4 regions of the Shewanella spartinae genome follow, and region 1 is predicted to be linked to each of the others. Evidence: predicted binding sites of a transcription regulator. Region 1 holds the regulator's gene; each other region holds the start of a gene.

Region 1 (7,678 bases):
ATTTTTCACATAGCACATCGTATAGAGGCACCAAGGCGAATCCGAAGCCGAACATGCCCACGCAACCTAACAGCAGCAGGCCGATCAGCTTACGGTTGGAGTACGCCTTAGTATCCGTCATGCTATTTCACCTCGGGTGGTGTCGAGAATGAGTGGTAGGGCGCCGGACTCGGCAATGTCCACTCCAGTCCTTCGGCGCCATCCCAAGGCTTGCTGGGCGCCGGCTCGCCGCCGCGGATGCACTTTATCACCACCACCAGGAAGATCAGCTGTGACAGGCCGAAGGCGAAGCCACCGATAGAGACTATCTGGTTGACGTCGGCAAACTGAATCGAGTAGTCCGGAATACGTCGCGGCATGCCCGCCAGCCCCAGGAAGTGCATGGGGAAGAAGAGCACGTTCACCGAGATCACCGAGCACCAGAAATGCAGCTTGCCTAGCTTCTCGCTGTACATATGCCCGGTCCACTTAGGTAGCCAGTAGTAGGCCGCCGCCATGATGGAGAAGATGGCGCCCGAGACCAGCACATAGTGGAAGTGAGCCACGACGAAGTAGGTGTCGTGGTACTGGAAATCCACCGGTGTGATGGCCAGCATCAGCCCAGAGAAGCCACCTATGGTGAAGAGTATGATAAAGGCTAGCGCAAACAGCATGGGCGTCTCGAAGGTGAGCGAGCCGCGCCAGAGGGTGGCGACCCAGTTAAATACCTTCACGCCGGTCGGCACGGCGATCAACATGGTGCAGTACATGAAGAAGAGCTCGGCGAACACAGGCATGCCAGTAGTAAACATGTGGTGCGCCCAGACCAGGAAGGAGAGGATCGCGATACTGGCGGTGGCGTACACCATGGAGGAGTAGCCGAACAGCTTCTTGCGGCTGAAGGCCGGTACTATGGCGGAGATGATGCCGAAGGACGGCAAGATCATGATGTAGACCTCGGGATGGCCGAAGAACCAGAAGATATGCTGGAACATCACAGGGTCACCACCACCGGCGGCGTCGAAGAAGCTGGTGCCGAAGAACTTGTCGGTCAGTACCATGGTCACTGTACCTGCGAGTACCGGCATCACGGCGATCAACAAGAAGGCGGTGATCAGCCAGGTCCAGACGAACAGTGGCAACTTCATCCAGCTCATGCCCGGAGCGCGCATGTTGACTATGGTCACGATCACGTTGATGGCGCCCATGATGGAGCTGATACCCATGATGTGCACCGAGAAGACAAACAGCGCCGTGCTGTCCGGGCTATAGGCCGTCGACAGAGGGGCGTAGAAGGTCCAACCAAAGTTAGGCCCGCCACCCTCCATAAACAGCGAGCTGAGCAGGATCGCAAAGGCGAAGGGCAAGATCCAGAAGCTCCAGTTGTTCATCCGCGGCAGGGCCATATCTGGCGCGCCTATCATCATAGGGATCAGCCAGTTGGCCAGGCCGGTAAAGGCTGGCATCACGGCGCCAAACACCATGATGAGGCCATGAACCGTGGTCATCTGGTTGAAGAAGTTGGGCTCCACCAATTGCAGACCTGGCTGGAACAGCTCGGCGCGGATCACCATGGCCATGGCGCCGCCGGTCAAGAACATGATGAAACTGAACCAGAGATACAGGGTGCCAATATCTTTATGGTTGGTGGTAAACAGCCAACGTTTTATGCCCGTCGGGTGCTCCTCATGGTGGGTCGAATGTTCGCCAATATGAGTGGCATCCATATCTGCTTCACGCGTAATTGCATTCATAATGCCTCCCTATTGACCCTGTTGATTGACGTCTGTTGCCTGAACCATGTCGCCTGTGTTGTTACCCCAGGCGTTACGCTCATAGGTGATCACCGAGGCGAGCTCCTGTGGCGTTAATTGGCTGGCGAAGGCCTGCATGGCGGTGCCAGGCTTACCGTGAAGCACTATGTTTAGGTGATTTTCAACTGGCCCAGTGGCGATGGCGCTGCCTTTGAGTGCCGGGAAGGCGCCGGGTAATCCCATGCCGGTGGCCTGATGACAGGCGGCGCAGTGACCGAGGTAAACCTGCTCTCCCTTGGTCATCAGCTCATCCATGGTCAGATCGTCTAACACAGGTGCTTGAGATTCCTCGGCGGCGGAGCTTGCTGCTGCACTCGATTCGGCCGTCGGGGTAGGCATAGATTGAACCGCTTCGGCAGCTGTATCTGCTCCTGTATTAGCGCCGCTCGATGCGCCTGAGTTTGCCTTGTTAACGTCGGCTGCCTGCACCGTATCGCCCGTGTCGTTACCCCAGGCGTTTCGCTCGAAGGTGACCACGGCGGCTATCTCTGTGGCGGTGAGCTGCTGGGCGAAGGCCTGCATCGCTGTGCCGGAGCGGCCATGTAGCACCACATCTAGGTGATCGGCGACAGGGCCCTTGATGATTGGGCTGCCTATGAGTGACGGGAATACACCAGGTAAACCGGCACCATTTGGCTGGTGGCAGGCGGCGCAGCGGGCCATATAGACCTGTTCGCCCTGGGTCATCAGCTCTTCTTTCGACAGGGTTTTCGACAAGGCAGCCTGGGCCTCGGCGGCGGCCGCGCTGGCCTGTGCCTCCTGCTCGACAATCCAGTTGTCGAAATCGGCTTCGGAAAGTACCTGCACCACGATCGGCATGAAGCCGTGATCCTTACCACAAAGCTCGGCGCACTGGCCGCGGTAGATGCCTGGCTTGTCGATGCGGGTCCAGGCCTCGTTGATAAAGCCTGGGTTAGCATCCTTCTTCACCGCGAAGGCCGGGACCCACCAGGAGTGGATCACATCCTCCGAGGTCATCAGGAAGCGGATCTTACGATTGACCGGCAATACCAGTGGCTTGTCGACCTCCAGCAGATAGTGTTCGCCTTTGGTCTCCTTGCCTTCTATCTGTTCTCTGGGGGTCGCCAGCAGGCTGTAGTAGCTGATGTCTTGATCAAAATAGCTGTAGTGCCATTTCCATTGGGAACCTGTGATCTTAATGGTGAGATCGGCATTGCTGGGGTCTTCCATGGCGATGAGGGTCTTGGTGGCCGGGATGGCCATGAGGATCAAGATGACAAAGGGAACGAGCGTCCAGGCGATCTCTACCTTAGTGCTCTCATGAAAGTTTGCCGCAACGGCACCCTTAGAGCGTCTATGGTTGATGATGGCGTAGATCATCACCCCAAAGACGACTAGGCCTATGGCACAACAGATATAGAGAATCGTCATATGAAGGCTAAACACCTTATTGCTGATCTCTGTGACCCCTGATGTCATATTTAGGGGCATATCTGCTGCGAGTATGGTGGGCGTAAATAGCAACGCCAGCAAACAACACAACACTTGCTTCACTAGACTTCTCCTCTGTCAATTGCGAAGGCAACTACAAAGAAGAGCCACACAGTATGTCTCGGCTCTATGCAAACTCTTCAGTTCCCAAAAAAGCAACGATGACTTCAAAGTGCGTCGGTGGTGAATCTCTTGTTCTGCTGGTGGTGACCACGCTTGCACTTACGGCTGAATATATCAGACCAATTTCAGCTTCTATGGGCGAGGTATTACAGGTTCATTTTCGCCGCTCAAGCCGACAACCAAATTGTGCGATATAACAAATAATCGTTGATATCTCTTACTAACTTAATGGCTGTTTAAATATTGATCAAGATCACTTTTATTTTATTTTGCTAAACAAAACAGACACAAAAACGCCCCTTGCGGGGCGTCTGTATGGAAAGGTGGGGCGCGGAATATCAGTGTAGCGAACCGAACAGACTCAAGGTCTGGCCGCTGAGATCCTCTTGGGGAAAAGGGTTGGCAGGTAAGTGACCGTTCGCATCTTCGATCACCACCCCTAGGGCGCGGGTATTCTTGGCAACTATCTGTAGGCGACGACTGTCACGGGCATCCAGGGTTTGTGCCCAGCAGATCACCGCACTGGATGTACCACTTGTGAGGGCTTTTTCCATCGCCCACAGGGTTTCGACCTCATCCTTGGTGTGTACCAAGAGGATGCGATCCATACGCACACCGCCATCGGCCAGCATCTGTTTGTAGCCTATGTTAGGTGGGCTGATCAACACCACCCATTGTCCCTGCTGACTGAGTCTGGCTAGCTCCGGGGTGAGGGCCTGCAGCTCTTGCTTCCCCTGAGTAGAACTTGCCGTAGTCGAGATAGTGTTGCCATCGCCGCGCTTAAGTGAGCTGTCGAGATCGACCCACAGCCCTGGATGGCGTGGCGCCATGCCCATTAGGTTGTTCATTGCCAGTCTCCATTTCGAATAACGCCGACGGCCAGGCCTTCGATGCTCAGGCTCTGGGTGGTGAGGTCCACCACGATAGGGGAATACTCTTCATTTTCGGCATGCAGATAGACGGTTCTGCCACGCCTCTCGAAGCGTTTAACCGTTACATCATCTTCCACGCGCGCCACGACTATCTGGCCGTTTCTTGCCTGTTCGACCTTATGTACCGCGAGTAGATCGCCCTCGAGAATGCCTATATCTTTCATACTGTCACCCCTGACGCGCAGCAGGAAGTCGGCGCTGGGGCGGAACATGCTAGGGTCAACCTGATAGTGTTGCTCCACATGCTCCTGGGCCAGGATGGGCTCACCGGCGGCTACCTGACCTATAAGGGGCAGGCCGAGATCTTCTGGCTCTTCCTCTTGGGTCAGCTTGATGCCACGTGAGGTGCCGGGCATGATTTCGATGCAGCCTTTCTTGGCCAGGGCCTTGAGGTGTTCCTCGGCGGCGTTGGCACTCTTAAAGCCTAAGCGACGCGCAATTTCCGCACGGGTAGGCGGCATGCCCGTGTCGGCAATATTGCGTTTAATCAGATCTAAAATCTCGGCTTGTCTCGGGGTTAAGGGTCTCATGATTAATCCTGTCTTTCCATACAGTACCTGTCAGTATATACAGTATTTTATACAGTGCAAGTATTAACCAGATTTTCTCCCAATCCCATCAAGTGATTAGCGCCTACAGCGTGATTGATTAGCCGAGTTGCGTCTGCTCAAGTGAGAGCAGCAGATGATGATAATCGTCGATGGCCGGGAAGTCGGCAAACTGCTTGTGAGGCTTCTGGCTGTCGGGATTTTTGATCCCCAGCTGGTAGCCGACGCCAGCCTGCTTGGCCGCCTGTAGTATGGGCTCGCTGTCGTCGATAAACAGGCAACGGCTGGGATCCAAGGAGAACTGATTAAACAGGTGACGCCAAAATTGTGGGTGTTCCTTGGGATAGCCGGTGGCGTGACTCGAGAGCATCTCATCGAGTCCCTTAGCCAGCTCTGTATGCTCGAGTTTCAGCGCCAGGCTGTGGGGATGGGCGTTGGTGACCAAGATGCGCCGCTTGCTGTGTCTGGCCAGTGCGGTGAGAAAGGGCATGCTGTCCTGACGCAGCTGGATCCTGTCCACCAGAGTGTGGTGTAAAGCCAGGATGTCCAAATCCAGCTCCTGTTGCCAATATTCAAGGCAATACCACTCCAGGGTGCCGAACACCTTGGCGTAGGCATCCTCCACCAGTTGTTGGGCGTCGGCCTTTGGGATCTGCCTTTGTTCACACAAGGCCTGAGGCACCAGGCTAAGCCAGAAATGGTTGTCGAAATGCAGATCCAACAGGGTGCCGTCCATATCCAGCAGCACGGTATCTATCTTATTCCAGGGAAACATAAAGCGAGTAAAAAAATTCCTTGGTTTGAGTTGTGGATTAGGCCCATCATAGTAAGATTGAGTGGTTAAGCAAACGCCATTTTTATCAGGAAGTTTCATGCCGGACAAAAAGCCGCAGATCCTACATGCCGAAGTTGTTGCCCAGAGCCGTCTGTTTCAGATAGAGCAGGTGCATTTAAAATTTTCGAACCAGGTCGAGCGCCAGTATGAGCGCATGAAGGGCAATGCCCGTGGCGCCGTGATGGTGGTGCCTGTGCATGGCGAGGAGCTATTGCTGGGACGCGAATATGCGGCGGGTACCCACAGCTATGAGCTGGGTTTCCCCAAGGGCCTGGTGGATCCCGGGGAGACCCATGCGGAGGCGGCCAACCGAGAGCTGCAGGAAGAGATAGGTTTTGGTGCGCGTAAGCTGACCCATCTGATGGAGTTGAGCCTGGCGCCAGGCTACTTTGCCAGCAAGATGCAGATCTTCGTCGCCGAAGATCTGTATGAGAGTCGATTGCAGGGTGACGAGCCCGAACCCATAGAGGTGGTACGCTGGCCATTGAGCCAGTGGTCTGAGCTGTTATTAGAAGATGATTTTTCCGAATCTCGAAGCGTTAGCGCCTTGTTTTTGGCACAGAAACATCTAAAACTAAAGTAGTTAAACCGAATTATCATATTAGGCATTGCCAGATGTAGGCTGTTGGAGTTGTGATGAAGCCAGAAGAGTATGTTGAGCAGGCGATTTCGATTGCCATCGAGGCGGGTGAGGCCATCAAAGGGATCTACCTCGAGGGCAGTTTTGACAAAGAGGTGAAATCCGACAATACCCCGGTGACCTCTGCCGATATCGCGGCCCATGAGATCATCTCTTCCCAGCTAATCAGCCTTACCCCAGAGATCCCCGTCCTCTCTGAAGAAGATGCCGATATTCCTTTCTCCGAGCGCGCCGATTGGCAGCGTTACTGGTTGGTAGACCCTCTCGATGGCACGGGTGAGTTTATCGCCGGTAGCGGCGACTTCTCGGTGATCATCGCCCTGGTCGAGCACAATCGTCCCATCATGGGAATCGTCTATGTGCCCATGACGGGTGTGGTTTACTATGCCGTGGCAGGCCTGGGTGCCTACAAGCGTAGCAGCAAGGGCGAGGTGCGTATCGCCAGCAAGCAGCTAACCAAAGACGATGAGCCCTGCCTGCGTCTGGCGGTGAGCCGCCGTCAGGATCCTCAATCTGTGTTGAAGCTCTTCAATCATCCTAAGCATTGTGAACTCGTGGTGCTTGGCGGTGCGGCGCTAAAGAGCTGCCTGGTGGCAGAGGGCCGCGCCGACTGCTATGTGCGCATCGGCCCAACCGGCGAGTGGGACACAGGCGCGGCGCAGATCATCATCGAAGAGGCCGGTGGTCAGGTAATGGATCTCGAGTTGCAGCCGTTGAGCTACAACGAGCGCGAATCACTAGAGAACCCCAACTTCATCGTCGTGGGCTCGACTCACCTGCCCTGGGATGAGCTGTTAACCGGTGAATAATCCTAATCTTATCAGTGTCGAGGCGGCTTGTAAGACTCAGCTGCCGGCGATCTATCGTCTCGAGCAGGGGCTCTTTGGCGACCATGCCTACCCGGATTTTTTCTTTCGTCAGAGCTTCGATTGTTGGCCGAGCGGGTTGCTTGTCGCCTGCGATAACGCTGAACGCCTGCTCGGTTACATCTTGCTGGCCAGGAGTGAACAGGCCGACTGTGCCTGGATCCTCTCTGTGGCCGTCGATGATGCCGCTCAGGGGCAGGGCATAGGCAGGCGCCTGATCACCGAGTCTCTGAGTGCGCTGCCAGATGGTGTGGCCCAGGTGAAACTCACGGTGGCGCCGGAGAATCCCGCCAGACACCTCTACGCCAAGCTGGGCTTTGTCGAGCAGGGGCTGGAGGCCGATTATTTCGGCCCGGGCGAAGACAGGATCCTCATGATACTCCAGCGATAAAATCCTAATTTTCATCTACCCGGTGAAAAATAATCTTATTATGAACATTGTTTTTTATTTTGCTTGCTGGTAACTTGTGCACAAATTGACAGCGCGAT
Region 2 (7,678 bases), 1.2 Mb from region 1:
AAGCGGTCAAAGAAACCCAGGAGCGCGAACCCATGAGCGTGCTGGCGGTGGACGATAACCCCGCCAACCTCAAGCTGATTAAGACCCTGCTCAAGGAGCTGGTTACTCAGGTGACGGTCACAGACAACGGCCAAGAGGCGGTGGAGATCGCCAAGGCCAAGAGCTTCGATCTCATCTTCATGGATATTCAGATGCCGGGCACCGACGGCTTTAGCGCCACCAAGCAGATACGTGAGCATTCACTTAATCGCAATACGCCGATTGTCGCCGTGACCGCCCACGCCATCGCCGAGGAGCGCGAGCGCATTGATCAGAGCGGCATGGATGGTTACCTGCCTAAGCCAATCGATGAGGCGGCGCTGAAGAGCGTTATCAGTCGCTGGAAGACCAGGCCGCAGTTTACCCATTTCGACCAGCACACCCTCAATTGGGATCTCTGCCTGACCCAGGCCAATCAGAAAACCAGCCTGGCGCTGGAGATGCTGCAGATGCTGGTCGACTCCCTGCCCGAGACCCGTGAGCACATCTCGGGCGCCCTCGAGCGTCAGGACAGCCAGGCCATGGTCAGCCATGTGCACAAGCTCCACGGCGCCAGCTGCTACTGCGGCGTGCCGACGACTCAGCGACTCTGTCGAGAGATTGAACAGTCACTCAAGCAAAATGCCAGCGTCGATCTGGTCGAGCCGGAAATACTTGAGTTACTTGATGAGCTTTCTAAGGTAGAATCGGCGGCAAATCAAGTAATAGCCCAGTTATCTATGGATGTGATCGATGAGTAATAAACCCGGGTTTTTCAAGCGCCTCAAGGCCCTCGAACCAGAACAGAAGAAGCTGTTCGCCATCGCCCTTTGCCAACGCATGTACCCTAACTATCAGCTGTTCAGTGAGGTCTGCGAATTTGGCGACCCACAGGTGCTCGATACCGTGCTCAACCTGCTATGGCAATCCATGTACGATCAGAAGCTGAAACTGAATATCGATCTCTACCTCGAGCGACTGGATCTCAACACACCTGAGCCGAGCGATTTCGATGTCTACGGCGTCTATCCTGCCATGGACGCCGCCGTCGCCCTCACCTCACTGCTTAGCGCCATTCAGAGCAAGGTGGAAGACGACATCACCAACATCAGCAAGCTCTCCTCCGCCACTGTGGCCAACTATATCGAGGCCACACTCGAAGAAGAGATGGATGAAGAAGCACTGGATGATCATATCTTCAATCACGAGGTGATGCAGGAAGAGAAAGCGCTTCAGGCATCCTTGCTGGAGATCATCGAAGAGAACCCTAAGATCACCGCCGACTTCGTCAAGGCGCTGCGCAAGGAGTTAGTGCAGGCAGGCGTATCTAACATAGGGATCTCAGTAGGCGCCTAACCCATGCGCAAACTTATCTACCAGGGATTTGTGCTCACCAACCCAGATGGGTTAACAAATACCTGGTGCCTCACCATAGGGGAGCAGCGACGCGTCGGCTCCCTGTTTGAGCTCAGGCGCCAGATCCATTTCTACCAGGAGCTGGGGATATTGCCGCCACCTAAGCCACTCCATCGGCGCTCCGGCCCCAAGCATTAGACTTTAGCGTTATAGGGACGCGGCGGGCAAAGTGATACCCTAACGGCGTATTCGGTTTATCACCGCTCGGATCCCAGCCAAGGAAGTCGTCTCCCTATGTTAACCACTCTCTCGCCACTCTTTGTCGTGTTTGGCATCATGGTCACCGGCTTTATCGTGCAAAAGGCGCGGCTACTGCCCGAAGGCAGCGACAACGTCCTCAATCAGTATGTCTATTACATCGCCTTTCCGGCGATCATGATGATAGTGCTGGCCGAGACCCCGATCGAAGAGATCACCAACTGGGGATTTATTGGCGGCTACAGCCTGGCCATGACCCTCATCTATCTGCTCACTGGCCTGCTATCACTCTGGTTACAGCCCAAGGATAAACCTCTGGCGGCCATTCGCGCCCTCAACACCACCTTTGGTAACACCTCCTTCATCGGCATTCCGCTGATGATGATGCTGTTTCCCGGGGATCAGCTAGCATTGGCCGCTGCCGCTTTAGCCAGCCTTTTATCGGTAACCGTATTTGCCATAGTGCTGGCCCAGCTGGCGCTGTTTCAGGGACAGACAGACAGCGCTCTCAAGACGGTGTTTTTCGCCCTCATTCAAAACCCCATCATACTGGGTAGCCTGGCCGGCGTAGCGATATCTGCCGCTCATATAGAGCTGTACCGCCCCATAGCCGAGATCATCAGGCAGTTCGGCATGACTTCCAGCCCCTGCGCCCTGTTCGCCATCGGCATGGTGCTGTGCAAGGCCAACCAGGGAGGCAGAAACGCCGCAGGCATACAGTCACGCCTTGCCGAGCTGGCCATGCTCAACCTGAGTAAGCTGCTGCTACAGCCGCTGCTGGCTTATCTGCTCCTGGGCGCCTTAGGAGTTAGCGGACAACTGCTGCAGATGGGGGTGATTCTGGCCGCCCTGCCCACCGCCGCCAGCGTCTACCTATTGGCCCACAGATTCAACGTAGGTGCCACCAGTAGCGCCCAGACCATCAGCCTGGGGATAGTGATCAGCTTTGCCACCATTCCGCTACTGCACCATTGGCTGGACTCGGGCACCGCAAGCTTTTTATAACGGATAGGCTTGTTTTAACCGGCGCCTTGTTTTGTCGGACTGCAGAGTCCTAAAACTTATTTTCATGGGTAAAAAGCACACAGGTATTTACTGTATAAAAATTCAGTATATACTGTGCATGAATACAGTACTTTGTAAAAGGATGTCATCATGCTTTGTCAGCTCAGCATCAATAACTTTGCCATTGTCCGCTTTTTAGAACTCGACTTTAAGTCTGGCATGACCAGCATCACAGGCGAAACCGGCGCGGGGAAATCGATTGCCATCGATGCCTTAGGCTTATGCCTGGGCAATCGCGCCGATGCCAATACCGTCAGACCGGGTGCCAGCAAGGCCGAAGTCAGTGCCCGCTTCGCCCTCGACGATATCCCGCTGGCCAAACGTTGGTTAGAAGACAATGACCTTGAGCTAGACGACGAATGTATCCTGCGCCGCACCATAGGCAGCGACGGTCGCTCACGCGCCTACATCAACGGCAACCCTGTGCCCCTCAACCAGATGCGCGCCCTAGGCCAGCTACTTATCGGCATTCACGGCCAACATGCCCACCACGCCATGTTAAAGAGTGAGCATCAACTTACTCTGCTCGACAGCTATGCCAACCACAAGATGCTGCTCGAGGCCTGCAGCGCCAGCTACCAGCGCTTCAAGCTGATCCAAAAGGAGCTAAGCCAGCTACAACAGTCGCAACATGAGCGCATCGCCCGCAAGCAGCTGCTGCAATATCAGGTCGAAGAACTCGACGAATTCGCCCTGGGCGAAGAAGAGTTCGATGAGATAGAGGCCGAGCATAAGAAACTGGCCAACGGCACTGCCCTAATCCAGGCCTGCCAGCGCACCCTCTACCTGCTACAGGATAATGAAGAGGGCGCCATAGAATCGCTGCTCAACATGAGTCTAGATCAGGCCCAGGAGCTCGAAGGTTACGATCCTGAGCTTAAAGGGGTGGGCAACATGCTTAACGATGCCCTGATCCAGGTACAGGAGAGCAGCAGTGAGCTGCAACGCTACCTAGATAAGTTGGAGCTGGACCCGGATCATTTTGCCGCCCTAGAGCAGCGCCTGTCGAAGATCATGATGCTGGCACGTAAGCACCATGTGAACGCCAAAGATCTCTATCAGCATCATCAGGCACTAAGCCAGGAGCTGAGTGAGCTGGACTCGGATGAGGAGAAGCTCGATGAGATAGCCCAGCAACTCGAGAGCTGCCGCGATAGCTTCATCGCCCATGCCCAAAAGCTCAGCCAGAGCCGCCAGCGTTACGCCAAGGAGCTGGACAAGCAGGTTACCCGCTCTATCCATGAACTCAGCATGCCCAAGGGCAAATTTATCATCGACGTGCAGTTCAACCCCGAGATGATGTCCCCCAACGGCTGCGATACTGTGGAGTTTCAGGTCACCACCAACCCGGGTCAGCCGCTGCAGCCCATCGCCAAGGTAGCTTCGGGCGGCGAGCTGTCGCGTATCGGTCTCGGCATCCAGGTGATCACCGCCAAGAAGGTCGCCACCCCGACCCTCATCTTCGACGAAGTCGACGTGGGGATCTCAGGCCCGACCGCCGCCGTGGTGGGCAAGATGCTGCGCGCCCTGGGCGAGTCGACACAGGTGCTGTGTGTGACCCACCTACCCCAGGTCGCCGGCAATGGTCATCAGCATATGTTCGTTAACAAGCAGAGCAAGGCAGGACAAACCGAGACCTCTATGGTGCCGCTGGACAAGGGACAGCGTATCGAAGAGCTGGCGCGCCTGCTTGGTGGCGACGTCATCACCAACAACACCCTGGCCAACGCCAAGGAGTTACTGCAAGGCTAGACCGATGAGCCCTGACATTGACAGCCATTGAGTAGATTAACGAGAGCAAGCGCGGCAATATTTTAGCCGCGCTTTTCATTTCATAAGCACCTCTGAGGCGAGCCTATTGCGCATCTAATGTAGCGCTGTTGCACAGCGAAGAGACTCTGATAAACTGAGTCCTTTGTCGTCGACACTAAGTTAAAAGCCACAAGGATTTGAAATGCGACACTTTTTTCGTGCCCTGAAATGGATTTTATTTACCCTGCTGCTCATTCCCGTCGGCGGCTATCTCATCTTGCTGCTAATTAATCTGCAAGATAGCGCGCCATCAGCGCAGGCCAGCGCCTTTCTTGAGCAGGTGAACGCCGAAGAGACCGCCTTGAGTCAGCATCTGGAAAACAATCCTTATCTTTACGCCTTTGGCTTTGATGCGCCGGAAGATAATGACCCCATGGCGGTCGGACTTGAACGCTATCAGACGCTCAAACAGTTGGATGTGATGCAGCAGTCCGAAAAGGCCTTTCCCCATCCCTTTGAGCTGCCGAAGTCAACACTTCCGACTTGTCGCAGTCAAGAAGGTTATCTGAGCGAATGTATAAACTTACTCACCGAATCAAACGAACTACAACTCACTATTAAAGACTATGCCTGGTTGATTGAGCGTTACCGTACTCTAATCTCCCTTAGGCACTGGCAAGATGACACGCACTTTAACCTGTTTGTCAATCCAATCCCCGGAGCCCGCCTTATAGCAGCGCAGCATCTATATATCCTCAATAGCTTTCTGAAAAACCGCCACGAACCTAGCATGTTTCTGGCGGATATAGATCAGGATATGCGATTCTGGCAGCAGGCATCTACACAAATAAACTTGCTTCACAACAAACTCATGGCCATCTCGATACTCCAACAAAACATGAAGCTGGGTGAAGCGCTCATCGAACAAATGAATAAAGAGAGCGAAGACTATTTGTTGCCCAGCCTTTGGCAACGGCCTATACCCAAGGGCGTCTTATCCCTTGAGCGCGTCAAGCGAGGTGAATGGCATTACTTTACCAAAATATCTAAGGCTGTCTCTGGCGTTGACGACAAGGCAGACATCACAACCCAAATAGTCGAGGCACTCGTGATGCCACTTATGCAGCCACAGGATACCGCCAACCGCTACGCAGATATCGTAACTGGCAAAGCAAGCTTCAAACAGTGCCCTAACGATCTCTCGTCATCGACCCGAATAGAATACGCCTATAATCCCATGGGTAAATTTATCCTCTGTTCTGGTATTCCATCATTTGAGGGTTACCAGGCCCGCATTAATAACCTGGAATCACAACGCCAGAAGCTTGTCACACGCTTAACCGCGAACCCTGCCAATTCAACTGAAATTGGAGCTCAGGTTAGAGAAGCAGCTAAGGAGAACTCGCCTGAAGAATAAGCCTTCTGATTCGATCATCGCCTTCCTCTCATCCCCCGACACATTAAAGGAGATCTTTAACGCTCCCAGTAGGCGATCAAAACCAGGCATAGCAAAGAGACTCTGATAGACTGAGTGCTCTGCCGTCGATACTAAGTTAAAAGCCACAAGGATTTGAAATGCGACACTTTTTTCGTGCCCTGAAATGGATTTTATTTACCCTGCTATTCATTCTCGTCGGTGGCTATCTCATCTTGCTGCTGATTAATCTGCAAGATAGCGCGCCATCAGCGCAGGCCAGCGCCTTTCTTGAGCAGGTGAACGCCGAAGAGGCCGCCTTGAGTCAGCATCTTGAAAACAACCCTTATCTTTACGCCTTTGGCTTTGATGCGCCGAAAAAAGATAACCCCATGGCTCTCGGGCTTGAACGCTATCAAGCGCACAAACAACTTGGTGTATTAGATAGGCCAAAAAAGACTGTCGACGAAAAATTCGAGCTTCCCGAATGGGCTATTTCCAACTGCCTCAAACAAGAAGGCTATCTCGATGAGTGTGCTCCCCTATTGGCCGAGCCAGAAACACTTAAGGCCACACTCGATGACTATGCCTGGCTAATTGAGCGCTACCGCACCCTTCTCTCCCTCGGTCATTGGCAAGATGACACCCACTTTAATTCGTCTCGCAGCATGATTCCTTTCAAGCATCTTACAGCTGCTCAGAAATTGTACCTTGTCGATGCCTACATCAATGGCACGGATTCAGCAGCCCTCATCGCCGCCATAGATGAAGATATGCTGTTCTGGCTGCAGGTGGCTAAACGGGTCAACATGCTTCCCAATAAAATAGTCGCAATCTCGGCGCTCAAGCAAAACATGAAACTGGGCGAGGTGCTCGTCAGTCAAAAGCAAACAGAGGATGAGGATACTAAAATACCTAGCCTCTGGCTGCAGTCCACCTCAGAAGAAGTGTTGTCACTAAAGCGGGTTAAACGTGGTGAGTGGCACTTCCTGATTAAGATTACACAATCTTTTGAAACGGGTGAAGATGCTAGCATCACCTCGAAGATCACCGAAGTCATCCTCTTGCCACTTTTCCAACAACAAGACACAGCCAATCTCTACGCGGAAATCTTAACTGGCAAAGAAAGCATCAAGCAGTGCCCTAACGATCTCTCGCTATCGACCCTGCAAGAGTACGCCTACAATCCCATGGGGAAATTTATCCTCTGCTCTGGCATCTCCTCTTTCGAGAGTTACCAGTCAACGGCTAACAAGGTGGAATCGCTGCGCGCCGAGCTTGTTACCCGCTTAACAGCTCCTGCCATCTCAGCAGAGATGGTGACAGAGACCAATGACGAAAAACCTAGGGAGAGCTCACCAGAATAACGAGCCTACAGTTTCTTTTTCCGTCATCACAGCTCATCCCCTGACCGGCTTCAGGGGAGGTCTAACGCCAAAAACTTTTAGCGCTAAAATGCTATTCCGGTAGGCGATCGAAAACCGGCACAGATTGGACCTCCTCCCCCCAATTCGCCCGCTCCGCCATAAACAGCTTTGCCGTCGGCGCAATGGGCACCTCGACATCCAGACAGCCTGCAGGCACCACGACCAGATTTAACGCCGCCAACCGATAAGGCATAGGCGAGCCACACACCTTGCAAAAACATCGCTTGTGCCGAGTATTCGCTACTTGAAAGGTTTGCAGCAAGGCCTCGCCACGCCGCCAGTCAAGGGCCAAATGATTGGAAAACAGGTTGGCCCCATGCAGCGAGCCGGTGCCCTTCTGACAGCGGTTACAGTGACACAAATAGAAAGCATCGAAACGACCCACTAA
Region 3 (7,678 bases), 1.9 Mb from region 1:
CATCGTTGGCCGTGAGGCTAAAGGTGATGCCGCCCAGGGCATGTTCGTTATCTTCGAAGATGGTGAAGGTCTGATTGACGCTAGCCTGTTCGCTGCTGCCCTGGGATGAGAAGCTGACGCCGCCGGCGAGGATAGCCGACAGGCTCTCTGTCTTGACCTTGATGCCTGAGAGCGAGGCGTCCAGCGCCAGGCCCGAGACGTTCCAGAAGCGTGAGTCTTGCTTCACCAGATGGGCATATTTCTTCTCTATATAGGCATTGAAGAGGATGCTGTCGTCGTTCACCAGGCGGTAGCTGACTATTTTGCCAACAGGGATCTGACGGTAAAACACCTGGGAGCCCACATCTAAGGAGCCGAGGGATGCGCTGGTGAGTTCTATCATCAAGCCGTCTGAGCCCGGCGCCACAGGCGGGGCCTGATCTTCGGCGGTAAATTCGTTCTTGTAATCCCCCTCGCCTGGCTGGATGGCGATATAGTTGCCCGAGAAGAGGGCGTCCAGCCCCTCGACGCCGGTGATCGAGGCCTTAGGGGTCACCAGCCAAAACTTGGTTTCATCGCGCAGGAAAGGCGTCGAGCGGTAGTCCATCAGTAGATCTACGTATACGCCCTGAAGCTGGTCGTCGATACTGATATCAACCACCTTACCCACGGTGAGGCCCTGGTATCTGACCAGCGTCTTACCCACGTCTATCCCCGTGGCACTTGGGAAATGAATGCGTACCTCGACGCCGGATTCGCGAATACTCTTGATGCCCAGCCAGGCACCGAGTGCCAGGGCGATCAGTGGAAGTAGCCAGATGGGAGAGAAGAGTTTTTTCTTAACGACTTTTGGTGTTTCAATTTGTGTCATCTTTCGATTCCAATCGGTCCCAGAGTAAACGCGTGTCTAATACTTTTGCCGCCAGCTGTGTCAGCAGGATCACCAAGGCGAAGGCGGTGGCTGCTGGCGCGGGTTTGGCATCCCAAATCTGCCCCATGTTTATGAGCGCCGCGGTAATGGAGATCACAAACAGATCCAGCATGGACCAGCGGCCTATCCATTCGATGATATGAAAGCCGGCCATGAGTGTCTTTTTCGAGATCGGCAGGCGATAGCTGATCGCCGTCAGATAGAGCGCCAGCCCAAAAATCTTCAACATGGGCACTAAGATACTGGCGGTAAACAGAATAATGGCAATAGGTAATAGGTCTAGGTGCACCAGATGGTTGATGCCGCTGAAGATGGTGTCCTGGCGAACCTGCCCTTGACTGGTCATGATAGTGATGGGGTAGAGGTTTGCCGGAAACAGCAAGATGGCGGCGGTGATCAGTAGCGCCCAGCTCTTCTGTACGCTGGTGCGATCCCGGCTCTGCACCGCTTGTCCGCAGCGCGGGCAGTTACCCTGCTCGAGATGGCACAGAAACTTGCAGGTAGGGCAGTTGGTCAGCCCCAATGATTCGCCTTGAGGAGGCTTGCTGAGCTTACTCATCCAGTACGCCCCACATATGTTCTATGTCATATTCACGCTGCATGAAGATCACCATGATAAACAGCATGGTGAAACAGAAGGTGCCGATGCCAAAGTAGAGGTCGGTGTAATCGGAGAGCTGAAATACCGAGACGAAGATGCTGATCATATAGATCTCCAGCATGGAGAGCTGGGCCAATAAGCTGTGCTGTTTCAGTAGCTTCTTATAGATGTTGCGAAAGAAGGGCACCTTGAGTCGGTATTTGACGATCAGCACCTGAGTCAGAATCGACAGAATAAGTAGGCCGGGAGCGATCACCGCCGCCACTAATACGGCGATGCCCACTACCCAATAGCCCTGGGAGGCAACGGCCATGGCGCCGCCGGCTATGGTGGTGGTGCGAATACTGCCCAGAAAGTGCATCTCAAGCACTGGGAAAAAGTTAGCGGGAAAATAGAGCACCAGCGCCGTGATACACAGGGCCAACATGCCGTTGAGCGAGCAGTAAGGGGTATCATAGAGGTTGGTGTGGCAGCGAGGGCAGAGGGCCCGCACACCCGTTGGCAAAGCGCGCTTTCTCACGACCAGATCGCAAGCACGGCAGAGAACGATACTCTTATCTAACACCTCTGTTTTCATATCTGTTCTGGGGCGCTTCCTGTCATCTAAGGTCATAGCAAGAGTGCAAATTTCTTGATATAGACCAGTAATCTATTGCCTATAAGATATTACTATAGTCAATCTATTGAAATACCTAGGGCCTGTTGATCTTTGCTGTTTGTTTTTGCAGCAATTTGTAGGTGGTTTATACAAGGCAGAGCCTGTGTTGTGTAGTATTCTACACCAACGGGCGATAACGCAGTAGAAATGGCCTACAAAAGCTGCCCAACGGGTTCATCTAAACGCGCGCTGCACTTTGTTGCTCGCCATTCACATAGAGTAACTATGCTTCATGACTCTCGCCTCGCGCAAAACGCGTTTAGATTGAACAAAAATTAAACTTGAAAGATCAACAGGCCCTAATAAGGTGGCTCCCAAATCCGGAGCCAATAGTTGCGCAGATTCTAACAGATAAAGTTTGAGACTTGCATAAGAAGTTGTATTTATGAGATTCTACAACTGTATATAAAAACAGTGTGAGGGCGGATATGGCAGTTATAACGAAATTTGTCGTAGTCAGAGAAGGGGTGGAGAAGATGACATTCACATCTAAGAAGGAGGCGGATGCCTACGATAAGATGCTCGATATCGCGGATAATCTTCTTCCTTTTATCGAGCAAGTTGATTTAGGCTTAGATGAAAATGCATTGGAACAACTCTGTTTCTACATGGCAGAACATAAAGATCAGCTCATGGGACTCTTAAAAGGTGGCGCTGTGACTAAGGCGACACCGGCTAAGAAACCTGCCAAGAAAGCAGAATTAAAAGCTGAAACGAAAACATAAATTGTTAGGAAATTTGTATGAGTACACCTTGTTATACGACGCTTACCCGTCAAGTTGAAGCCCTGTTTAGCGGCGAAGATAATCTCGTTACGGCGATGGCGAACTTCTCGGCGCTGCTCAACGAGCATCTGGATGATATTAACTGGGTTGGCTTTTATGTGCTGCAAGGTGAACAACTGGTCCTGGGTCCCTTCCAAGGGAAAGTGGCCTGTACCCGTATCCCAATGGGGAAAGGGGTTTGCGGCACCGCGGCCCTAAGTAACACCACCCAGCGCATCGCCGATGTCCATGCCTTCGACGGCCATATCGCCTGTGATGCCGCCAGCAACTCGGAAATTGTTATCCCGCTGCGCCGCGACGGCCAGGTGATCGGCGTGCTCGATATCGATAGCCCTTCATTCTCTCGTTTCGACGAGGCGGATCAATTGGGGCTAGAGTCCTGCGTAAAAAGTCTGGAAAAGGCTTTATTTGCTTAAACTACAACCAATTTTGCACAATTGATGGTCGCTTTCGTCTGGCGCGCCCTTATAATAGGCCGCTTGATGAATTCAAAAACACGCCGTGACATTTTTCATTAGTTGAAATGAATACATGGCGTTTATTGACTGTAATTGATAAGGTATGTTGGATTGTGTGGTCGCCGCCCAGGGGCAAATAAGCGACCCGATGTCTAACCAATATGAACGACACGCCAGTGCCGACGTTAACCCGGCGAGGTGGTAGTCCCTTTTAAACTGTGGAAGTAATGATGGAATCAACAGAAAAGTTGACCGACACCAACGCAATTCTTGCGTATTTATATGAAACATTTCCTTTATGCTTTATCGCTGAAGGTGAAACTAAGCCTCTAAAAATAGGATTGTTTCAAGACTTGGCTGAAAGGTTAGCTGATGATTCTAAAGTCAGTAAAACGCAATTAAGAATCGCCTTACGCCGTTACACCAGTAGCTGGCGTTACCTGAAAGGGGTTAAGGCTGGGGCACAGCGTGTCGATCTCGACGGCAACGAGTGTGGCGAGCTGGAGCAAGAGCATATCGACCATGCACAGGCTACACTGAAGGAGAGCCAAGAGAAGGCTAAGGCAAAGCGTGCGGCGAAAGCGGCAGCAGAGAAGACAGACAAGTCTGGTCCTAAGCCTGAGAAGAAAGCCTTCAAGAAGCCACTGCCTAAGCGTAGTAGCAAACCAGCGCCTAAAGCGGCTAAGCCACAGGTTGAGGCAAAGGATTTAAGCCCGGCAACACTGACTGAGTTGAAACCAAATCAACGCGTGAGTGTCAAACTAGGTAAATCGCCTGTTGCAGGTGTTGTCCTGGACATCAAGAAAGAAGATGTTCAAGTGCAGTTAGATTCAGGATTAACGGTAAAAGTACCTGTAGAGCATATCCTGTTATAACTGTTCATCGTTTAAAAGGAGTAACTTGTTGATGCGAAAACTCACTCTGGCAGCATCCATTGCCAGCATCTTTGTAGGATTCTCGGCATGGGCACTGACGCCCAGTATTCCATCTAGCGAGTTGCCCTCTCTAACGCAAGAGCCGCAACATAAAGTAGCGAGTAAGCGAGTGACGGGTCTGTTCACTCGCGCTCATTATCATAGATTCGATCTGGACGACGCCTTCTCAGAGCAGGTGTTCGACCGCTATCTTAAGCAGCTCGATTATCGCCGCAATGTTTTGCTTCAGAGTGATATCGACAGTTTCAAGCCCTATGCAACTCAATTCGACGACATGTTGAAGAGCGGCGATCTAACTGCCGCCTACAAGATGTTCGATCTGGTGCAGCAGCGCCGCTATGACCGTTTTGCCTACGCCTTATCCCTGCTCGACAAGGAGATGGACTTTAACGTCCCAGGCGACAGCTATCAATACGATAGAGACGATGCGGCCTGGCCAAAAGATGAAGCCGAGCTCAACGAGCTGTGGCGTCAACGGGTCAAGTACGATGCGTTAAACCTCAAGCTGACCGGTAAGAACTGGGATGAAATTGTTAAGGTGCTCGATAAGCGCTACAACAATGCCATCAAGCGTTTGAGCCAGACCAAGAGTGAAGATGTCTTTCAGGGCGTGATGAACGCCTTCTCTCGCAGCGTAGAGCCTCACACCAGCTACCTTTCACCACGTAACGCCGAGCGTTTCCAGATGGAGATGAACCTGAGCCTCGAGGGCATAGGCGCCGTGTTGCAGATGGATGATGACTACACTGTGATCAAGAGCCTGGTTGCTGGCGGCCCTGCGGCCAACAGCGAAAAGCTGGCGCCGGAAGATCGCATCGTGGGGGTCGGCCAGGAAGGTAAAGAGATTGTCGATGTGATCGGCTGGCGACTAGATGACGTGGTCGAGCTGATCAAGGGGCCTAAGGGCAGTAAGGTTGTGCTGCAGATCCTGCCTAAGAAGGGCGGCTCTTCTGCCAAACCAATCGACGTGACCATAGTACGTGACAAGATCCGCCTAGAGGATCGCGCCGCGACTTCTGAGGTGATCGAGCCGGAAACCGGAGATTACGCCGGCCGCAAGGTTGGGGTGATTAAGATCCCTGGTTTCTACATGAACCTGTCTCAGGATGTCACCAAAGAGTTGGTGAAGCTCAAAGACGCCAAGGTTGAAGGTGTGGTTATCGACCTTAGAGGTAATGGTGGCGGCGCATTAACCGAAGCGACACTGCTTACCGGACTGTTTATCGAGCAGGGCCCGGTGGTACAGATCCGCGATGCTAACGGTAAGGTGTCGCAAAACCGCGACAATGACGGCCGTGTGACCTATTCTGGACCGCTCACCGTGATGGTGGATCGTTACAGTGCCTCGGCATCTGAGATCTTCGCCGCCGCACTGCAAGACTATGATCGCGCACTTATCGTGGGTGAGTCGACCTTTGGTAAGGGCACAGTGCAGCAGCATAAGAGCCTGGGCCGTATCTATGATATGTACGACAAGCCTATCGGCCATGTGCAATACACCATCGCCAAGTTCTACCGCATCAATGGCGGTAGCACCCAGCTTAAGGGCGTGACGCCGGACATTCCATTCCCAAGTGCCCTAGAGCCAGGTGAATACGGCGAAGCCGAGGAAGCCAACGCACTGCCTTGGGATAAGGTGCCAGTGGCTCAGTACGGTACGCTTGGGGATATCACTCCAGAGCTAGTGACTAATCTCGATTCGCGTCACCAGAAACGTATCAAGAAAGACGTTGAATTTGGCTATATCGATCAAGATATTGCCGAGTTCAAGAAGAGCCACAAAGAAACCAGCGTCTCTCTAGTTGAGAAAGAGCGTGTGGCCGAGCGTGAAGCCAACGATGAGAAGCAACTTGCGCGTCTCAACGAGCGCCGCGCAGTGGATGGACTCGAAGCACTTAAGTCTCTGGATGACGCCGAAGAAGATGTGAAGGCGCCGGATGCATTTCTCGACGAGACTGTCTATATCACACTGGATCTAGTGGATATGGAAAGAGTGGCTAAAAACCAGGCGAAATAATATTGAGCCAAATTTTTTAAAAACGCGCTATTGGCGCGTTTTTTTATAATCTTTTCAGATGAGGGAATCTTAATGGCACAGGTTAAGGCCAAATATTTAAAAGACTATCGCGCACCGGATTTCACTATTACTCAGGTGGACCTCTCCTTTGTGCTCGATGGTGCCAATACTCAGGTGACTGCGGTCAGCCAGGTGAAGCGTCTAAACGATGCTGCGCACACCCTTGAACTGGACGGCGAAGGCTTAAACGTTAGCCAGCTGCTGGTCGATGGTAAGCTTCATGATTATCGCGTCACCGAGGGGCAGCTGAGTATCGAAACCGACTTAGCCGACTTCGAACTCACCATAGTGACTAAGCTGGATCCCGAAGCCAACCTGGCGCTGGAAGGCCTATACATGTCTGATGGCGCCTACTGCACTCAGTGTGAGGCGGAAGGTTTCAGACGCATCACCTATTTCCTCGATCGCCCCGATGTGCTAGCGATTTATAAGGTACGCATCGAAGCCGACAAGGCGGCGTTTCCTTACCTTTTGAGCAATGGTAACCGTGTCGATTCAGGCGATATCGACGGCGGACGTCACTTCGTCTGCTGGGAAGACCCTTTCCCGAAACCTGCGTACCTGTTTGCCTTAGTCGCGGGTGATTTCGATCTGCTGGACGATAGCTTTACCACTAAAAGCGGACGCGAGGTTGCGCTGCAGGTCTTCGTCGACAAGGGCAACCTGCACAAGGCACACCACGCCATGGCATCGCTGAAGAAGTCGATGGCATGGGATGAGAGCCGCTTCGACCTTGAGTATGACCTCGATATCTACATGATAGTCGCGGTGGATTTCTTCAACATGGGCGCCATGGAGAACAAGGGGCTGAACGTGTTCAACACTAAATATGTGTTGGCAGATAAAGACTCGGCGACCGATGAAGATTATCACGGCATCGAGTCTGTAGTGGGTCACGAGTATTTCCATAACTGGACGGGTAACCGCGTCACCTGCCGTGATTGGTTTCAGCTGAGTCTGAAAGAGGGCCTGACGGTGTTTCGCGATCAGGAATTCAGCTCAGATGTGGGCTCCAGAGCGGTCAACCGAATCCATGCCATCAAGGTGATCAAGAATCAGCAGTTCGCCGAAGACAGCGGTCCAATGGCCCATGCCATTCGTCCCGAGTCTGTGATTGAGATGAATAACTTCTATACCGTGACCGTCTACAACAAGGGCGCAGAGGTGATCCGCATGATGCACACCCTGCTCGGTGAGCAGGGCTTCCAGGCGGGGATGAAGTGTTATTTTGAGCGTCACGACGGTCAGGCCGTA
Region 4 (7,678 bases), 2.2 Mb from region 1:
TGAATTTTCAGTTAGCTATCAATCTATCAATAATCCATCTAGAATTTGCTGATCAATGTCTCTGATAAGACTCTTAACCAACTCAATTAGCTCAATCACATCCTGCTGAGACACATTAACAGAGAACCCATCTGACTTTTTTCCATTGCGATGCACAATGTCATGCCTAACGAAAACCGACTGTCTTAGTTGATCCAATTTATCCTCTGGGAAATCACAGGCCAGAACTTTTTGATACAGATCTTTTACGGTATCAATGTTATGGAATGAGATTTTATCGATTTCCGTATTTAGCGTCTTATCAAGTGTGTCTAAAAACGCAAACACGTCTTTCTTAGCTAGTTTTTCTTTAAAAAACTGATGTGATTCAACAAATCGTCGCTTAACTGCACTTTGGTTCAACACATGGCTTTTCATTGTGTCAGACAGATACGCCTCCATCGCAGTAATCACACTGGCAAACACCATTCTTTGTAGTGTTGCATTTTCCGTTGATTCGTTTAGAACTGCTAGCTCATTCAAAGAAGCATAAAAGTTCTGATGAAACTTTGTTTCTCCTGCCTGAACCTCAGCAATATCGTCAAAATCGGTAACCCATCCATCGTTAACTATGTCAGTGATATCAAGCACACACTCTGCTTCGTCATCGCAATGCTCTAAAAGAACCACGGCATAAGTTTCAGCATACTTACATGGGAATGAAGTACCAGCGAACCCCTGATGTTCATCATAAACACTATGAAATGCAGAGAGCATGAATGACAGTAGTGGCTCACCATCAATGTTAACTTTGGGATTAAAGCAATCGGTATCTAAATCCGCACTCGACTTATCAAATACTTTGGGAAGTGTTTGCAGCCAATCTTGAAAACTATGACTCTCAACAATTTTTAAATCAGCTAGTATCTGGTCAACATCATCAACATAGATGCCATTTTTATTGCTTTTGCATAACTCTAAGGTCTCTTTCATTTCCTTGATCCAAGAGCTTTTAACGTCATTAAAATCCTGTTCAGCAAATCTCAAATCGTAACCTGCAAGCTGTAAACGCCTCTTCAGAGTTTTTGCATTAATCTTATATCCAATGAAATCTTGCAGCCCTTCATCATCGTGAACTTCCCGCACCCTATCTTGCTTGGTGAAAAACCACTCATCATAGGTGTTTTTCCAAGATAGAAGCTCGTGGCTGTTAATATTTATGTCTGCAAAACTTCCCATTAGTTAATCCTCGACTCACATCACTACTTTGATCTGAGCAATCTCTGGTTCATAATCGGTCCGACTTAATATCTGGAAAGTGATGTTCTCGTTCAATTACAAACGGTGGGCTCGACTCTTTAAGCACAAGATAACTCTTTGACAGATAGGTAAGTCCCCATTTCACTAGACAATACATTGATTAGAACAAAATAGGTCAAATTCCCATCAGTAAAGTGTGATACATAAATGCGCTAGCTTGGAATGGGGCTTTCAGAGCTAGACGCTCTAACCTATTATACTTTTACGCATGCCATTCACTTAACAAGAATTTACCCTTAACACCTTTAACCTGGTAATTCATAGCTTCAAATACATCTTCAAAGCTATGAGTATCTATAGCTAGACCTGGCAATGCCATAGTGCTTTGAATCATGAACTTCTGCTTTTCATTTTCATTACTCCAGGCCTCTTGCCACCACTCCAAAACTCGATTTTTTGACTGCTGTAATTGTGCTGCACTAGGCACCCTATCTTTCTTGCGCAGATTTTCAGCTACTGACGATGGAAGCAAGTTCCACAAATTGTTATTTGGCCAGTGAGCAAATGGTATGCAATGGTCTATGTGATAGTTTTTACTAATATCTTTACCACTCCACACTGACTCCAACCTACTTTTCTGACGTATTAACTCGTCTGCGCGTTGTCGCACAGCTCTGGTATCATGCTTAGCGTCTTCCCATTGTAGTGCTTGATAGTACTGTTCAAGTGATACTTGTCTTGATTTGTTCAACGCGAAACTTTGCATCAGCCCTATCCACTGATTCACAATAAGTGGCTCTATCCAACTTCCAAACACCTTTAAACTGTGCCAAAACTGTTCATCGAGAATGAATTCACCGAAAGATTCGAGGTATTGTCTATCAATTATCACTCGGTCGCTTTTTCGGACGGTTAGCTTATTGACCTGAAATAAATGGTTAGCTTTATCTTTGTGCCATAAATGCTTAACCGGCATATCGCGTATTGTTGCTGCACAATCAGAGAGTGTACCTGTCACTGCTCGGGCCTCTTGGCCGAGAAACAACGCGCCGATAGATAAGTCATTGGTATGGAGAAGGCTATTCAAAGAGCGCCAGTTATCTTTGATGAAACCCAGCCCTTTCGTTTTATTGCTGCTCTGTTGAATTCCGCTATGACTCTCATGGTAATCATCATCGCTGCCTTGCTTTAGCGGATAAGATAGAAGGCGGTGATATTGCTTGGTCCAGTAAAGCGATACAAGCCCTAATGGAAGCGCCACTTTACCGTCCGTCTTATCTATAACGCATCCAGGATGCGCATCAGCTATTCGGACCAATGCCCGCAGGAGCGCGAGTTTGTAGGTTGCGACTTTACTGTCGTTAACCAAAATATGCCGAATTTTAAGCAGTGCCCCCGAACCATCGTCGGGCATATTAATTACAACCGTTTCCCAGTTAACTGCGTCGCGCTTCATATTGTCCGGCGCGCTCTGTACATGAACCACTTGCAAGCCATGTATCTTGGCAAGTGTTTCTTGCTCACTGACGCTCACCGGATAGCTGACGCGACCATCATCAAACTCACCATGGCGAAGTGTAATAATCAACTTTCCGTTGGGTGCTAAAAGGTTACTGAGCTTTCGAAATGCACGCTGACGATGGGACTCAGCCAAATGCATCCACACCGCGCTGACGAGAATAACGTCGAACTGAACACCCAGTGAAAGAATATTTTTTAACTCGGGTAACTTATCATTCAGCCAGGTCACACTGTGTGATTGGGTATAGCGCTTCCCTTCTGCGCGCATTTCATCGTTAGGTTCAAGTGCATATACTTCGCAGCCTTGATGGGAAAACCACTTTGCATCGCGCCCGGTGCCAGCCCCGACATCAAGCACGCGCTGTTCGGCTGTCGGCCAAAAGTCTTGCCATGATTGATGCACATCTTCAAAGCGTTGTGCGTTGTATTGGGTGCAGAGTGCTTTCACATGCTCGGTGTAAAAGTTTTTCATGAGCTAGTACTTTCTTGGGGCATCATGGTCGCCAAATCTGTCTTGTTCATCTCTATCAACTCAATCATCATCGCCAGTTAGTACGACCTTAAAACGAACTGGATGGTGGTCAGAATACCGAGCCCTGAATGCATTGTGGTTGTACGGGGAGCCTGGGTATGGAGTCGTAAAATCCTCAAACCAGTCATCTTTCATCTCATCTATTAAGTCGATGACTTCAAACTGCCCGCCCAAAAACAAACTACTTGTATTTGAGGTCGGAAAGATGACGTTGTCATACGGCCGGGGACTATTAACGTTAGTGTTGGTCATGAGACAACTATCCCCTGCATTTAGTGCAGACAATGCGTCAGGTAAAATCGTTGAGATTTCATCGCAGTCTTCGAAGTTCATGTCGCCTAATACAAAGAAATCTCGTTCAACAGAATCGTTCTCTTCTATCCATTTGGCTACTTCGAATAGCTCACCTTTACGGCGTACCTCATCCTTCTTACTTGTGCCAGGTTGCAGATGGACAGATATCAGGACAAAGTCATTCCCCGTCGCTTTTGCTTTAAACGGAGTAGCGTATGGGACGCGCTCGAACTTATCGTTATTGGAGCGATCTGCCGCTAAGAACCCCTTTGGCAAGCTTGGTTCATATTGCACTTTGTCTGGTTTAAAAAACGTGACAAACCATTCAGTTGCAGCACTATTAAGGTGTATGGTGTCATTCGTGCCCGTGTCTTCTTCTGACAGAATGTAATCAAACCCATATGAGGACATAGCTTCAAAAAAGCGCCGAGCTTCAACATCTGGCTTGTATGAGGTGTTGTCTGGAAAGGTACCATCGTAAGGTGGTGCTACGAGCTCTTGAATGACGACGATATCCTCATTCGCTAATAGTTGAGCTAGCGCCTTATCATCGCGGTCTTTAAAGTTACCCAGAAATTGAATATTGAAAGACACAATCGAAAGGTAATTAGTTGCAGCAGCGCCATTAATTGGGAGCAGACAGTCTTGGGTATGGCAATGGTATGTACGGGTTGACCTATCAAGGTGGCCACCATTTTCATCTTTTGCACCACTATGACCAATGGCACTAGGCGTGAGCACGGTAAAAGCCAAAGCGAATGCGATTCGGCGTATTAAGCCCGCGTACACCCTATTCATACAAACCTCCATGTTTATGACATTACAGCGATTGAAAGACCAACCCTTGGTTTCATTTCTCGCCGATACTTGATATGTCTCTTCGGTAAGCTAAATAACTTTGCCGAGAAAAGCTAGCAAAATCTGCACACTAGCGGACTTTGGTGTAGGGCTATTTGGGTGGTAAAAATCAAAACGGATTGTGACCTTTCGCTGAACCGAGCTGTAGCATGCACAAGGAAAGCTCCCGAATATTGCCAAAAAACTAAATTCAGCTAAAATACTGTACAAATAAACAGTGTCAGCCATAAATGAAAGTCATACCCATTTTAGCCAGTGCCGGGATAACCGGCTTTGAGTCCCCAGCAACGGACTATAAACAGTTGCCATTAAGCCTCGATGAGTTGCTTATTGAACACCCTAGCGCCACCTTTATCGGCCAGGCAAGTGGCGACTCAATGCAAGGTGTTGGCATCTTTGATCAAGATATACTCATTGTAGATAGGCACGTAACCGTCAAAAACCAAGACATTATCGTTGCGAACTACAATGGCTGCTTTGTTTGCAAAATCATAGATACAGTCAACAGGCAGTTGATATCTGCGAACGAATCTCATATGAACACACCTATTTTTGAGCATGATTCCTTTACTATTGAGGGCGTGGTGATTCGTTCAATTCGCTGTCACAGGCAAAGCTCGATACTGAGCAGGAGTTAATAACCTTGTTTGCTTTGGTCGACGCTAATTCCTTTTATTGCAGTGCTGAACAGGTGTTTCGACCTGAATGGCGTGGAAAGCCAATAGTGGTGCTCAGCAATAACGATGGGTGCATTGTCGCGGCTAATCGTCAGGCCAAGGAAGCGGGGATAAGTAAGTTCGTCCCCTACTTTCAGGTAAAATCATTATGTCAGCAGAAAGGCGTGATTGCTCTGTCATCCAACTATGAACTATACGGCTCTCTTTCTGCCGCCATGATGGAAGTTATTGGTCGGTTTGCGCCTGAACAACACATTTATAGTATTGATGAGTCATTTTTATCTTTCAGAAATGTTTACCCGGCTATCCCCTGTCTAATATCTCACGGCCATAAAATCCGCAGAGCCGTATGGAAAGAAACAAGGTTGCCGGTGTGTGTAGGTATAGGAGAGACTCTCACACTAGCCAAAGTAGCAAACCATGCGGCTAAACACCTACCAGGCTACGCCGGTGTTTGTGCTATCACCACAGATGGGCAGCGCAGTTGTATTCTCGAGCAAATGGAGACTCAAGATGTATGGGGAGTGGGTAAGCGTATCGCAAAACGCCTCGCGGCTCTTCGTATCAATACAGCATTAGACTTGGCCCGGTTTGAACCGAGTGTTGCGCGTCAGCAATTTAGTATTGAACTCGAGCGCACAGTAAGAGAACTCAATGGCATTCCATGCAAAGGCTGGGATGCTGCAAGGGCTGATAAAAAGCAGATTTTTTCAACGAGGAGTATGGGTAACCGTATTTCTGATAAAGCATCCCTACTCCAAGCTATCACCAAGCACGTCGCCATCGCAGCAGCCAAAGCAAGACAACAAGGCTCCCTTTGCAAAACGTTGCTTGTCTTTGCGAGTAACTCACCGTTTGATGAGCGTCCGACAGGATTCAAAATCACGCTCCCCCTCGAGATACTAACGAATGATACATGCGAATTGATAGAAAAGGCTGTGCACTACAGTAGCCTTAGATTTCAACCAGGGGTACGTTACTACAAAGTTGGCGTAGGCCTGATTGAGCTATGTAGCGAAAAGCACCTCCAACAAGATCTATTCAATCAACCTAAGAGTTCGACTCTAATGAAGGCGCTTGATTGTATCAATGCGCGTTATGGAGCTGACTCGCTTTTTGTAGCTGGCCAAGGCGTTGAGCCGAAATGGCAAATGAGGCGAGACTTTCTAACTCCGCGATATACGACACGGTGGTCAGACATTCCTAGGATTAAGTGTTAGAAGAGGGAGCTAACAAAGGAAAGTAATTTCATCTGCAATGCGGCTTTCTTGAACTAGTGGGTTTGCCTAAGTTCAGCTCTATTGCTACAGAGAGGCATAACTAGAAGAGCCATAACTAGAAATTGGACAAAAATGAGTCATTGGCTTTGCTTGATTAGCGTTTTACGGATTACTTTATGTGTGGCAAGGATTCTCAGCTAGTGGCCAAACCCACCCATCCTCTACAGTTCGAAAAATAGTACTTTGAGAAACAGTTAAGCGCTAATAAATCGAGTAATTAACAAGCAACCACATCTCCGGCATTAATAGCAACAATCATAGTCGTGAATGCTCAACAAATTCTGTTTCAATAGATTAGTTTTGATAAAACTTACTGTTGTAGTATTCCGCTCGCTCTATTAAACCCAATGCGACTTCGCTTGTACCATCTTCGGCTTTCATCTTTCCAATAAATGTCTCTTTAAACACCGGGTAAAGGTTTGAAAATATTTCTGTGAGTGTTGCCGACAGAACAGTTACAACTTGATGGAAATCGACCTCTATCTCCGTGATAACATTTTTGTGCTCCGCTTCTAGAACCAATTCCTCGCCGTCCGGTCCAGTATGCTTGCCTGAACTTCCAAAAGCTTCCATTGCACTTGCCGCATAATAAAATTCTGGGAGGCTCCCCAAAGTTCTTCTCTCTCCCCGGTGAAAAAGTCTATCTCTTTCCTCACGCAAATGTTTTCCCGTTTCAGCCACTTCATCTATTAGCTCTATTAACCTATTGTTAGTTATTTTTTTATTCCTAATTAACGCTTTTCTGGATACCTTTCGCGGAGACAGGCCAACCTCACAAACCGATTCAATCAATAGAAATACGCAATCCCTAATCGACGTTACTCTACCTAACATGACATCTAGAATCGAACGAACCCAGTTGTAACGTGAAATATTTCCAAGTGGCGTTTCAACCGGAAGATTCGTCAGTGACAATAGTTGGTAGATAGTTTCAAGTGACTTAAATGTATCGTTCAGGGCACTTGCCCTGTGATGGACGTGCAAAACGTAGTTCACGTCGGAAGGAGTTGTTCCAAATTCAAAATCTCGAAAGTAGAGCGGTTGGTATAAGTCGTACACGACGCCGATGAATAGGCATCCATCTAGAGCCTCACGATCAAACTTTATTTCTGACATATCAGCTCTTGTTCCTAAGTTGGCTGCGTCTAAATTCCTTAGCAGATTCCAGCCACTTGGGTTGCTTTAAGTTGTCCACAAACCATCTAATGAATTTTTCAGAATAGCGAGGTCTCCCATCAATCACCCAACGCATATCTGACTTTGGCTGACTATTAATT

Evidence for each region. The regulator LexA, encoded in region 1, represses DNA repair genes until DNA is damaged. The targets are predictions, from matches to a motif close to TACTGTATNNNNATACAGTA.
Region 2: recN (DNA repair protein RecN) is a predicted target of LexA. The motif match lies at 2,748-2,767, and genes of this name have one in related genera.
Region 3: K0I31_RS09265 (YebG family protein) is a predicted target of LexA. The motif match lies at 2,567-2,586, and genes of this name have one in related genera.
Region 4: K0I31_RS10310 (LexA family protein) is a predicted target of LexA. The motif match lies at 4,645-4,664, and genes of this name have one in related genera.

Annotation. Positions count from the first base shown of each region.
Region 1 is NZ_CP080418.1:133,130-140,807, forward strand. It holds gene K0I31_RS00615 (cytochrome c oxidase assembly protein) at 1-121, opposite strand, end outside; gene ctaD (cytochrome c oxidase subunit I) at 123-1,733, opposite strand; gene coxB (cytochrome c oxidase subunit II) at 1,743-3,308, opposite strand; gene K0I31_RS00630 (cell division inhibitor SulA) at 3,707-4,216, opposite strand; gene lexA (transcriptional repressor LexA) at 4,213-4,830, opposite strand; gene yrfG (GMP/IMP nucleotidase) at 4,949-5,623, opposite strand; gene nudE (ADP compounds hydrolase NudE) at 5,721-6,266, shown strand; gene cysQ (3'(2'),5'-bisphosphate nucleotidase CysQ) at 6,320-7,132, shown strand; gene K0I31_RS00655 (GNAT family N-acetyltransferase) at 7,125-7,580, shown strand.
Region 2 is NZ_CP080418.1:1,375,395-1,383,072, reverse strand. It holds gene barA (two-component sensor histidine kinase BarA) at 1-779, shown strand, start outside; gene K0I31_RS06070 (YjaG family protein) at 772-1,374, shown strand; gene K0I31_RS06065 (DUF3319 domain-containing protein) at 1,378-1,572, shown strand; gene K0I31_RS06060 (AEC family transporter) at 1,669-2,637, shown strand; gene recN (DNA repair protein RecN) at 2,788-4,449, shown strand; gene K0I31_RS06050 (hypothetical protein) at 4,652-5,866, shown strand; gene K0I31_RS06045 (hypothetical protein) at 6,025-7,230, shown strand; gene K0I31_RS06040 (GFA family protein) at 7,322-7,678, opposite strand, start outside.
Region 3 is NZ_CP080418.1:2,061,387-2,069,064, forward strand. It holds gene K0I31_RS09250 (PqiB family protein) at 1-850, opposite strand, end outside; gene K0I31_RS09255 (paraquat-inducible protein A) at 837-1,469, opposite strand; gene K0I31_RS09260 (paraquat-inducible protein A) at 1,462-2,088, opposite strand; gene K0I31_RS09265 (YebG family protein) at 2,598-2,894, shown strand; gene K0I31_RS09270 (GAF domain-containing protein) at 2,912-3,370, shown strand; gene proQ (RNA chaperone ProQ) at 3,643-4,287, shown strand; gene prc (carboxy terminal-processing peptidase) at 4,319-6,364, shown strand; gene pepN (aminopeptidase N) at 6,437-7,678, shown strand, end outside.
Region 4 is NZ_CP080418.1:2,314,504-2,322,181, reverse strand. It holds gene K0I31_RS10325 (HEPN/Toprim-associated domain-containing protein) at 19-1,218, opposite strand; gene K0I31_RS10320 (class I SAM-dependent methyltransferase) at 1,502-3,232, opposite strand; gene K0I31_RS10315 (endonuclease/exonuclease/phosphatase family protein) at 3,293-4,384, opposite strand; gene K0I31_RS10310 (LexA family protein) at 4,675-5,082, shown strand; gene K0I31_RS10305 (Y-family DNA polymerase) at 5,088-6,341, shown strand; gene K0I31_RS10300 (Cthe_2314 family HEPN domain-containing protein) at 6,696-7,517, opposite strand; gene K0I31_RS10295 (DUF3644 domain-containing protein) at 7,519-7,678, opposite strand, start outside.